DNA from 2 places in the Flavobacterium gelatinilyticum genome. Region 1 is predicted to be linked to the other one. Evidence: riboswitches for the same ligand, from Rfam matches in the RefSeq annotation. Region 1 holds a riboswitch; the other holds the start of a gene.

What was found. Region 1 has a riboswitch for S-adenosylmethionine ahead of OZP11_RS12240 (homocysteine S-methyltransferase family protein). Riboswitches for the same ligand answer to the same signal wherever they lie in the genome.
Region 2: another riboswitch for S-adenosylmethionine. It lies ahead of OZP11_RS24450 (TlpA disulfide reductase family protein); the one in region 1 lies ahead of OZP11_RS12240 (homocysteine S-methyltransferase family protein).

What each region holds. Positions count from the first base shown of each region.
Region 1 covers NZ_CP114287.1:2,896,365-2,899,777, forward strand. The annotation lists gene metH (methionine synthase) at 1-256, opposite strand, end outside; gene OZP11_RS12240 (homocysteine S-methyltransferase family protein) at 397-1,395, opposite strand; SAM riboswitch class I at 1,760-1,876, opposite strand; gene OZP11_RS12245 (hypothetical protein) at 2,156-2,281, opposite strand; gene OZP11_RS12250 (hypothetical protein) at 2,272-2,499, opposite strand; gene OZP11_RS12255 (NAD(P)/FAD-dependent oxidoreductase) at 2,662-3,413, opposite strand, start outside.
Region 2 covers NZ_CP114287.1:5,712,829-5,716,241, reverse strand. The annotation lists gene OZP11_RS24455 (aminotransferase class V-fold PLP-dependent enzyme) at 1-283, opposite strand, end outside; gene OZP11_RS24450 (TlpA disulfide reductase family protein) at 325-1,314, opposite strand; SAM riboswitch class I at 1,556-1,656, opposite strand; gene OZP11_RS24445 (hypothetical protein) at 1,884-2,402, opposite strand; gene OZP11_RS24440 (NAD(P)H-dependent flavin oxidoreductase) at 2,408-3,413, opposite strand, start outside.

The DNA of each region.
Region 1 (3,413 bases):
TTAGGAATTTAGTCATGGCAGTTACACCATCCAACATCCCTTCATCCATATTAATATCGATGATTTGCGCTCCTCCTTCTACCTGCTGTCTTGCAATATCAAGTGCCTCGTCATACTTCTCTTCCTTGATTAATCGAAGGAATTTTCGCGAACCCGTTACATTCGTACGCTCACCAACGTTTACAAAAACGCTTTCAGGCGTAATAATCAAAGGTTCTAATCCTGATAATACAAGGTCTCTTCTTTTTTCAGTCATTTTCTTTAAGGGCCTAAGATTCTTAGGTTCTAAGTTTTTTAATTCTTATTTCTTTCCTGCAAGGTTTTCAAAACCTTGTAGGTTTGTTTATCGTACGTCAAAATTATACCTACAAGGTTTTGAAAACCTTGCAGGAAACGTTATTCAAAAGTTGGCGCCACTCTAGGCTTATAATCTTTCGCAACTTCTGCCATTAATCGAATATGATCTGGAGTAGTTCCGCAGCAACCGCCAATGATATTGATTAAATTATCCTCTAAATATTCTTTGATGAATGCCTGAGTCTGCTCTGGTGTTTCATCGTATTGCCCGAAAGCGTTTGGCAATCCTGCATTTGGATGCGCCGAAACATTAAAGCTTGTATTATGCGCTAATGTTTTTAAATACGGTTTCAACAAATCGGCTCCTAAAGCACAATTAAATCCTACGCTTAATAATGGAATATGCGAAACTGAAATCAAAAACGCTTCAACCGTTTGTCCGGAAAGTGTTCTTCCTGAAGCATCCGTAATAGTTCCTGAAACCATGATTGGAATATCGATGTTACGCTCTTCTTTTACTTCTTCAATGGCAAAAAGTGCTGCTTTTGCGTTTAATGTGTCAAAAATCGTTTCTACTAAAAGTAAATCGCAGCCTCCGTCCATTAAAGCTTCTACCTGTTCTTTGTATGCAATTCGTAAATCGTCGAAAGTTACGGCTCTGTAACCTGGATCGTTTACGTCTGGTGACATACTTGCCGTACGGTTTGTTGGTCCGATTGAACCGGCTACAAATCGTGGTTTTTCTGGATTTTTTGCTGTAAATTCATCCGCTACTTCTCTCGCCAGTTTAGCCGATTCGTAGTTTAGTTCGTAAACCAAATCTTCCATGAAATAATCGGCCATACCAATTGTAGTTCCAGAGAATGTATTGGTTTCTACGATATCTGCACCTGCATCAAAATAGGCTGCATGCACGGCACGAATTGCTTGTGGCTGTGTTAGGGATAATAAATCGTTGTTTCCTTTTAACGGATGCGGGAAATCTTTGAAACGCTCGCCGCGAAAATCTTCTTCTGAGAAGTTGTAGCGTTGTAACATGGTTCCCATTGCTCCGTCAAGGATTAGGATATTTTTCTTTATTGCTTCTTGTATAGACATTTCTCTTTTGCCGCTAAGGCTCTAAGGCACAAAGCTTTTTTTAATTTATTATCTTGAAAGTTATACCTAACAGGTTTTGAAAACCTGTTAGGATAGGCATCGTTTCTTTTAATTCCAAAAAGGCACTATTGCTGGCTCATTAGCCCCGATTACTTCACCTTATTCCTATTTTCATAAGAGTTCAGTGAACTGCGTTTGAGCCGGTATCCTCGTATCCCGATAACTATCAGGAGGAGAGATATAGGCGAAAGTGGGAACTATTGACTGCAAAAATGCGCCAATGATTCGCTCCTTACCGAAATTGCTTTCAGTAAATTATTTGTATGTTGTCTGGAAAAGTTTTGAGAAATACGAGAATGTATTTGTGTTATCTATCTTAAATACCTGTGTTTATGGTAAAAAGTAGAATTTAGCACCTTCTTTATAGTAAAGGGTTGCTAAGGTTTCATCGGGTCTATCCCTCCGCCTTTCGTGATAACGAACAATAAATTTTAAGAACAGTGCAAAGTAAAGACATAAGCTGAACAATTGCAAGTGTTTTTTTAAGTTTCTGAGACTCTGAGGCACTAAGATTCTAAGTTATGAGTTTGTTAGTGTTTTGGCTTTTGTTTTGTCCCTCTAAAATTGATAATTTCAACAGTTTCAGATTCTTTTTTTAGTCTATAAACCAAATAATTATTTTTGTCTATAATTGCTTTGTGCAAAGATTCGTTTTTATGTGATTTTGGAAATTGTTCTGGATTCAGACTGATTTGATTTATTACCTGTTGAATTTTTTATTTTCCAAGTTTAAGATTTCTTTCTTAGTCCATTTTTCTTCAAGATAATCTACAACTTTATTAAAACCTTTTACAGCTTGCGACGTCCAAATAAATTTTAATGCCATTTTGAAAATCTTTTCATGACATCTTTGTGGTTTGTAAATTCACCTTTTTCAGCTTGGTGTAATCCAATTTGGATTTCTTCTTTTTCAGATTCTGATAAATCATCATACCAATCACTTTGATTTGCCTTTAAAACCAATTCGAGTTTTTCTAAAACACGCTCATCTTCTACCTTAACCAACTCTTGAATAAATTGATATTTTCTAGCTTCTAAATTCATGATAATCAAAATTTATAAATACAAAGATACGTTTTTAGGTTCTGAGATGCTGAGGTTCTAAGGGACTAAGCTAAAAAAAAAGCCCAAACTTTTAAAAGTTTGAGCTTTTAGTATATTTAAAAATCTTAGAACCTCAGTCTCTCAGAACCTCAGCACCTTCGATTAAACAATCGCTTTAACAACTGCTTTCGGCGCCTCTTTACGAGTTCCGTCGAAACCGTCTACTCCAGATACTGTTGTATATTTCAATACGTATTTTTTACCTGGATTGATAATTCCGTATGCAGCCTGACACATTAAAGTTGCTTCGTGGAAACCACAAAGGATTAATTTTAATTTTCCAGGGTATGTATTTACGTCTCCAATAGCGAAGATTCCAGGAATATTTGTTTGATAATCTAATGCATTGTTTACTTTAATGGCATTTTTCTCGATTTCTAATCCCCAGTCTCCAATTGGACCTAATTTTGGTGTTAATCCGAAAAGAGGGATAAAATAATCGCATTCGATTTTACGGTGTGCTCCGTTTTCTTCGATATCTAATGATTCTACGTGTTCAGCACCGTTGATTCCAACAACTTCTGCCGGAGTGATTAATTTGATTTTTCCAGCTGATTTTAATTCTTGTACTTTTTCTACAGAATCTAAAGCTCCTCTAAATTCATTTCTACGGTGAATTAAAGTTACTTCTGAAGCTACATTGGCCAAGAAAATTGACCAGTCTAATGCTGAATCTCCTCCTCCTGCAATAACAACTCTTTTGTCTCTGAATTTCTCAGGATTTTTGATGAAGTATTTTACTCCTTTATCTTCATAAAACTCGATATCTTCGATAAGTGGTTTACGAGGCTCGAAGCTTCCTAATCCTCCAGCGATTGCGATAACCGGCGCGTGGAATTTAGTTCCTTTATTTG
Region 2 (3,413 bases), 2.8 Mb from region 1:
CTTTTTTGATAATCTCTCTTGCATACTGGTAAGCGTAAGTCGAAGCCTTTCCTGTCTGACTGGAAAATGAATGGGTATTGGCAATCATCGGACCTATTTTATTGAGCATAATATCTTCAATCGGAGCGTATAATCTTCCGCTGGCAACCCAGTCTGCATATAACAGATTTTGTTGTCCGTAAACCGATTCGAAAGTATGGTCTGTTCCTACTGTATTTTCCCTGAATTTAGAAAAGTAACATTCAGACTCTGTTGGTTTTGTTGTTGGTTCAATGGCATTCATTTCCTTTATCATTTTAAATTAACTAAATTGTATTTTCTATCTTAGATTTTATTTTCTAAAAGCGTTTTTAATGTCGCTTGCAATTCTTCTCCCTGCAGGTTTTTCGCAACGATTATTCCTTTTGAATCAACTAAATAATTCCCCGGAATAGCTCTTACACCATATAATCTGGCAACGGCACTGTTCCAGAACAATAAATCAGAAACATGTGTCCATGTTAAGTTATCATCCTTAATTCCCTTTACCCAGTTTTCTTTCTTTTTATCCAGTGAAACTGCTACAATATTGAATCCTTTATCATGAAATTCCTTGTAAGCCGCTACAATGTTTGGATTTTCTCTTCGGCAGGGTCCGCACCACGAAGCCCAAAAATCAACCAGAGTATAGCCTTTTAAATTTTCATAAAAACGAACTGGTTTTCCATCAGGATCGCTGGCTGTAAAATCAGGGGCTTTTTTACCTACCGCCAATCCGTCTAATACGGTAACCAGTTCTTTTAATTCTTTCACGTAAGTAACATTTTGAAGACTTTTATCCAGCAAAGCAATATTCTGTGTAATCTGTTCCGGAGACAGCCTGTACGACCAGTTTCTGTACAATACATAAGCCGAAACAATAGATTTTGGATGTTCTGTAATGAATTTGCTGATTTCTGCATCTTTTGTTTTCTTATAGGTTTCAAACAAATCCTGCGAAGCTGAACCTTCTACAACCGAAGTGCTGTAATATTTCTTTGGACTCAGCTTAACCGTAATTGGGTCTTTTTCGAGGAAAATATACAATGGCGAACTTTCTTTATTTACGCTTAATCCGTATAATTCCGGCGTTTTTACTTTTGTTTTAAAAGCAAAGTTTCCGTCTTTTACTTTTACCGAATCAATAGTCGTAAACATTTTATTATGAAACTTTTGCAGATAAACGTACTGTACAATTGTATCGACAACAGTTCCTTTTAATTGTAAATTATTTTCCTGCGCCTGAGTTTGAAAAGCTCCAACAAATAAGGCAAAACCCAATAGTATTTTTTTCATTGTATTTTATTTTAAGATTAGACAAAAGAATTTCAGGCCAATGTTATAAAGCCACCAGCAGCTGATATTTAAAAGAAATTTAAAAGGTATTACGAACTTCACATTCGGAAAACGGCAAGACTGTTTTCTTCGAAAATTGAATTTAAGAGTTCATAGCCGGCATACAAAATTGATTCTGCTTTCATTGTAATACATTAAGAATTTAACGTTGATGACCTAATCCAGATTCGAGCAATCTTTTTTCTTATCTGTCCGCATACAACGGAAGGATTTAGCACCTTATTCGGCAACAGGTTGCTAAGACTTCACCGGGCCCATTCCCTCAGTCTTTCTGGATAAGTATCATTACAGAATTTTTCTGCAATGCAAATATACATTAATTCTATAAAATTAGTCAAGTTTAAATATATTTTTTTGATTTTTATTTACAACAAAGCACGCAAATACAACGCAAAGTATTTATTTAAAAGCAATTATGTTTTGGAAATATTTTTAAAACCCCTTCCTTTTACAACAGAAATTCATACGTTTTGCTGCAGAAAGAAGTTTTTACATCTCTGCCAAAAGCTTCAGAGAATCGGCATACAAGTAATATGTCCTGCTTCATGATTTGAATCGAAGAAAAGCATATCGTTTGAAAAAGCTGACCATCTTTTAAAACTTAAAATATCCAAAAGCGTGAATTTGTTTATTTCTTTGATCAGCTCCTCTTTTGTCAATTGCTTTTTTAATTCGGCAATCATTAAAAATTGAAACAATCCGAATAATGAACTAAGAATTGATTCGTTTTCCTGAAAGTTCTTCTTATCCATAACAATAAAATATTCCGGATACGCGGCATTTTTGTTTTTGATAAAAGTATGATTTTGTAATACTTCAAAAAGAAGTTCATATTCTGATTTACTTAACTGCCCTTTAAAATGATTATTTTCAGAGGAAAGAATCAATAAAATATAGTCTGAACTGATGCTTTTCTTTTTCAAAAAATACAGTTTCTTCCTGAGATATTTTTCTAAATCTACACTGAACCTGTTTTTTAAAACAGAATGTTTTTCTGATTCTATTCTGACGCTTTTTTTTAATTTCATATTATTTATTTCAATCCGTCAAAATAATTCGTCGTTTCTTCTATCAGCGCATTCATTAAAACCGAAGCTTTGGTATGTTTTAAAATGGGTGAAATCTGTCCTGCCCAAAATAAAATCATGTCCCATTTTTGCTGTTCGATCGCTGCTTTTCTCAGCGGGGCTATAAATGTCGTTTGCAGCGGAAAAGGCAAAATTCCGGATTCTTTTCCTGTAATATCCTGAGCAACACGGCTAGTTAATCCGCGGCCGAGTCTTCCTGTAAAAGCGCGTGATAAAGTGGTGTATTTTGAAGCATCAGAAAATAGCATTTCCTTGTGAACCGGCAAAGCACCAGATTCATCGCAGGCTAAAAAAGCGGTTCCTACTTGTGCGGCGCTTGCGCCTAATGTCAGCGCAGCGGCAATTCCCCTTCCGTCGGCTATGCCTCCTGCTGCGATAATTGGGGTTTTAATTTTTTCACGCATTAACTGCACTAATACGAAAGTTCCGGTTAGAGACGATTCCGATTTATCGAGAAAAGAAGGCCGGTGTCCGCCCGCTTCAAAACCCGATGCGATAATCATATCGACACCTTTGCTGTCCAGAAACAGGGCTTCGTCTAAAGTCGTCGCGGCTCCTACTGTTACAATTCCCTTTTGTCTGCATTGCTCCAGAACAGTATTTGGAGGCACACCAAACATAAAACTGAAAACCTTTGGGCGAATGTCTAAAATAACGTCTAACTGGTTCTCAAATCTGGACTGAAAAGGTGCCGGTTTTTCGGGTAACGGAATTCCCACCTCATCATAATACGGTTTAAACAAAGCGGCGGTTTTATCGAATTGCGCATCGCTTAAACCCGACTCCGGAATATCATGATCTGAAACCCAAAGGTTAATATTGTACGGTTTATTGGTTGCCGCTTTTATTTGCTTATCAATCTCGTAAATCTCCTGCGGACTGTTGGTATAGGCTCCGTATCCGCCCAATCCGCCGGCATTCGAAACCGCTGCGGTTAGTTCAACCGTCGAT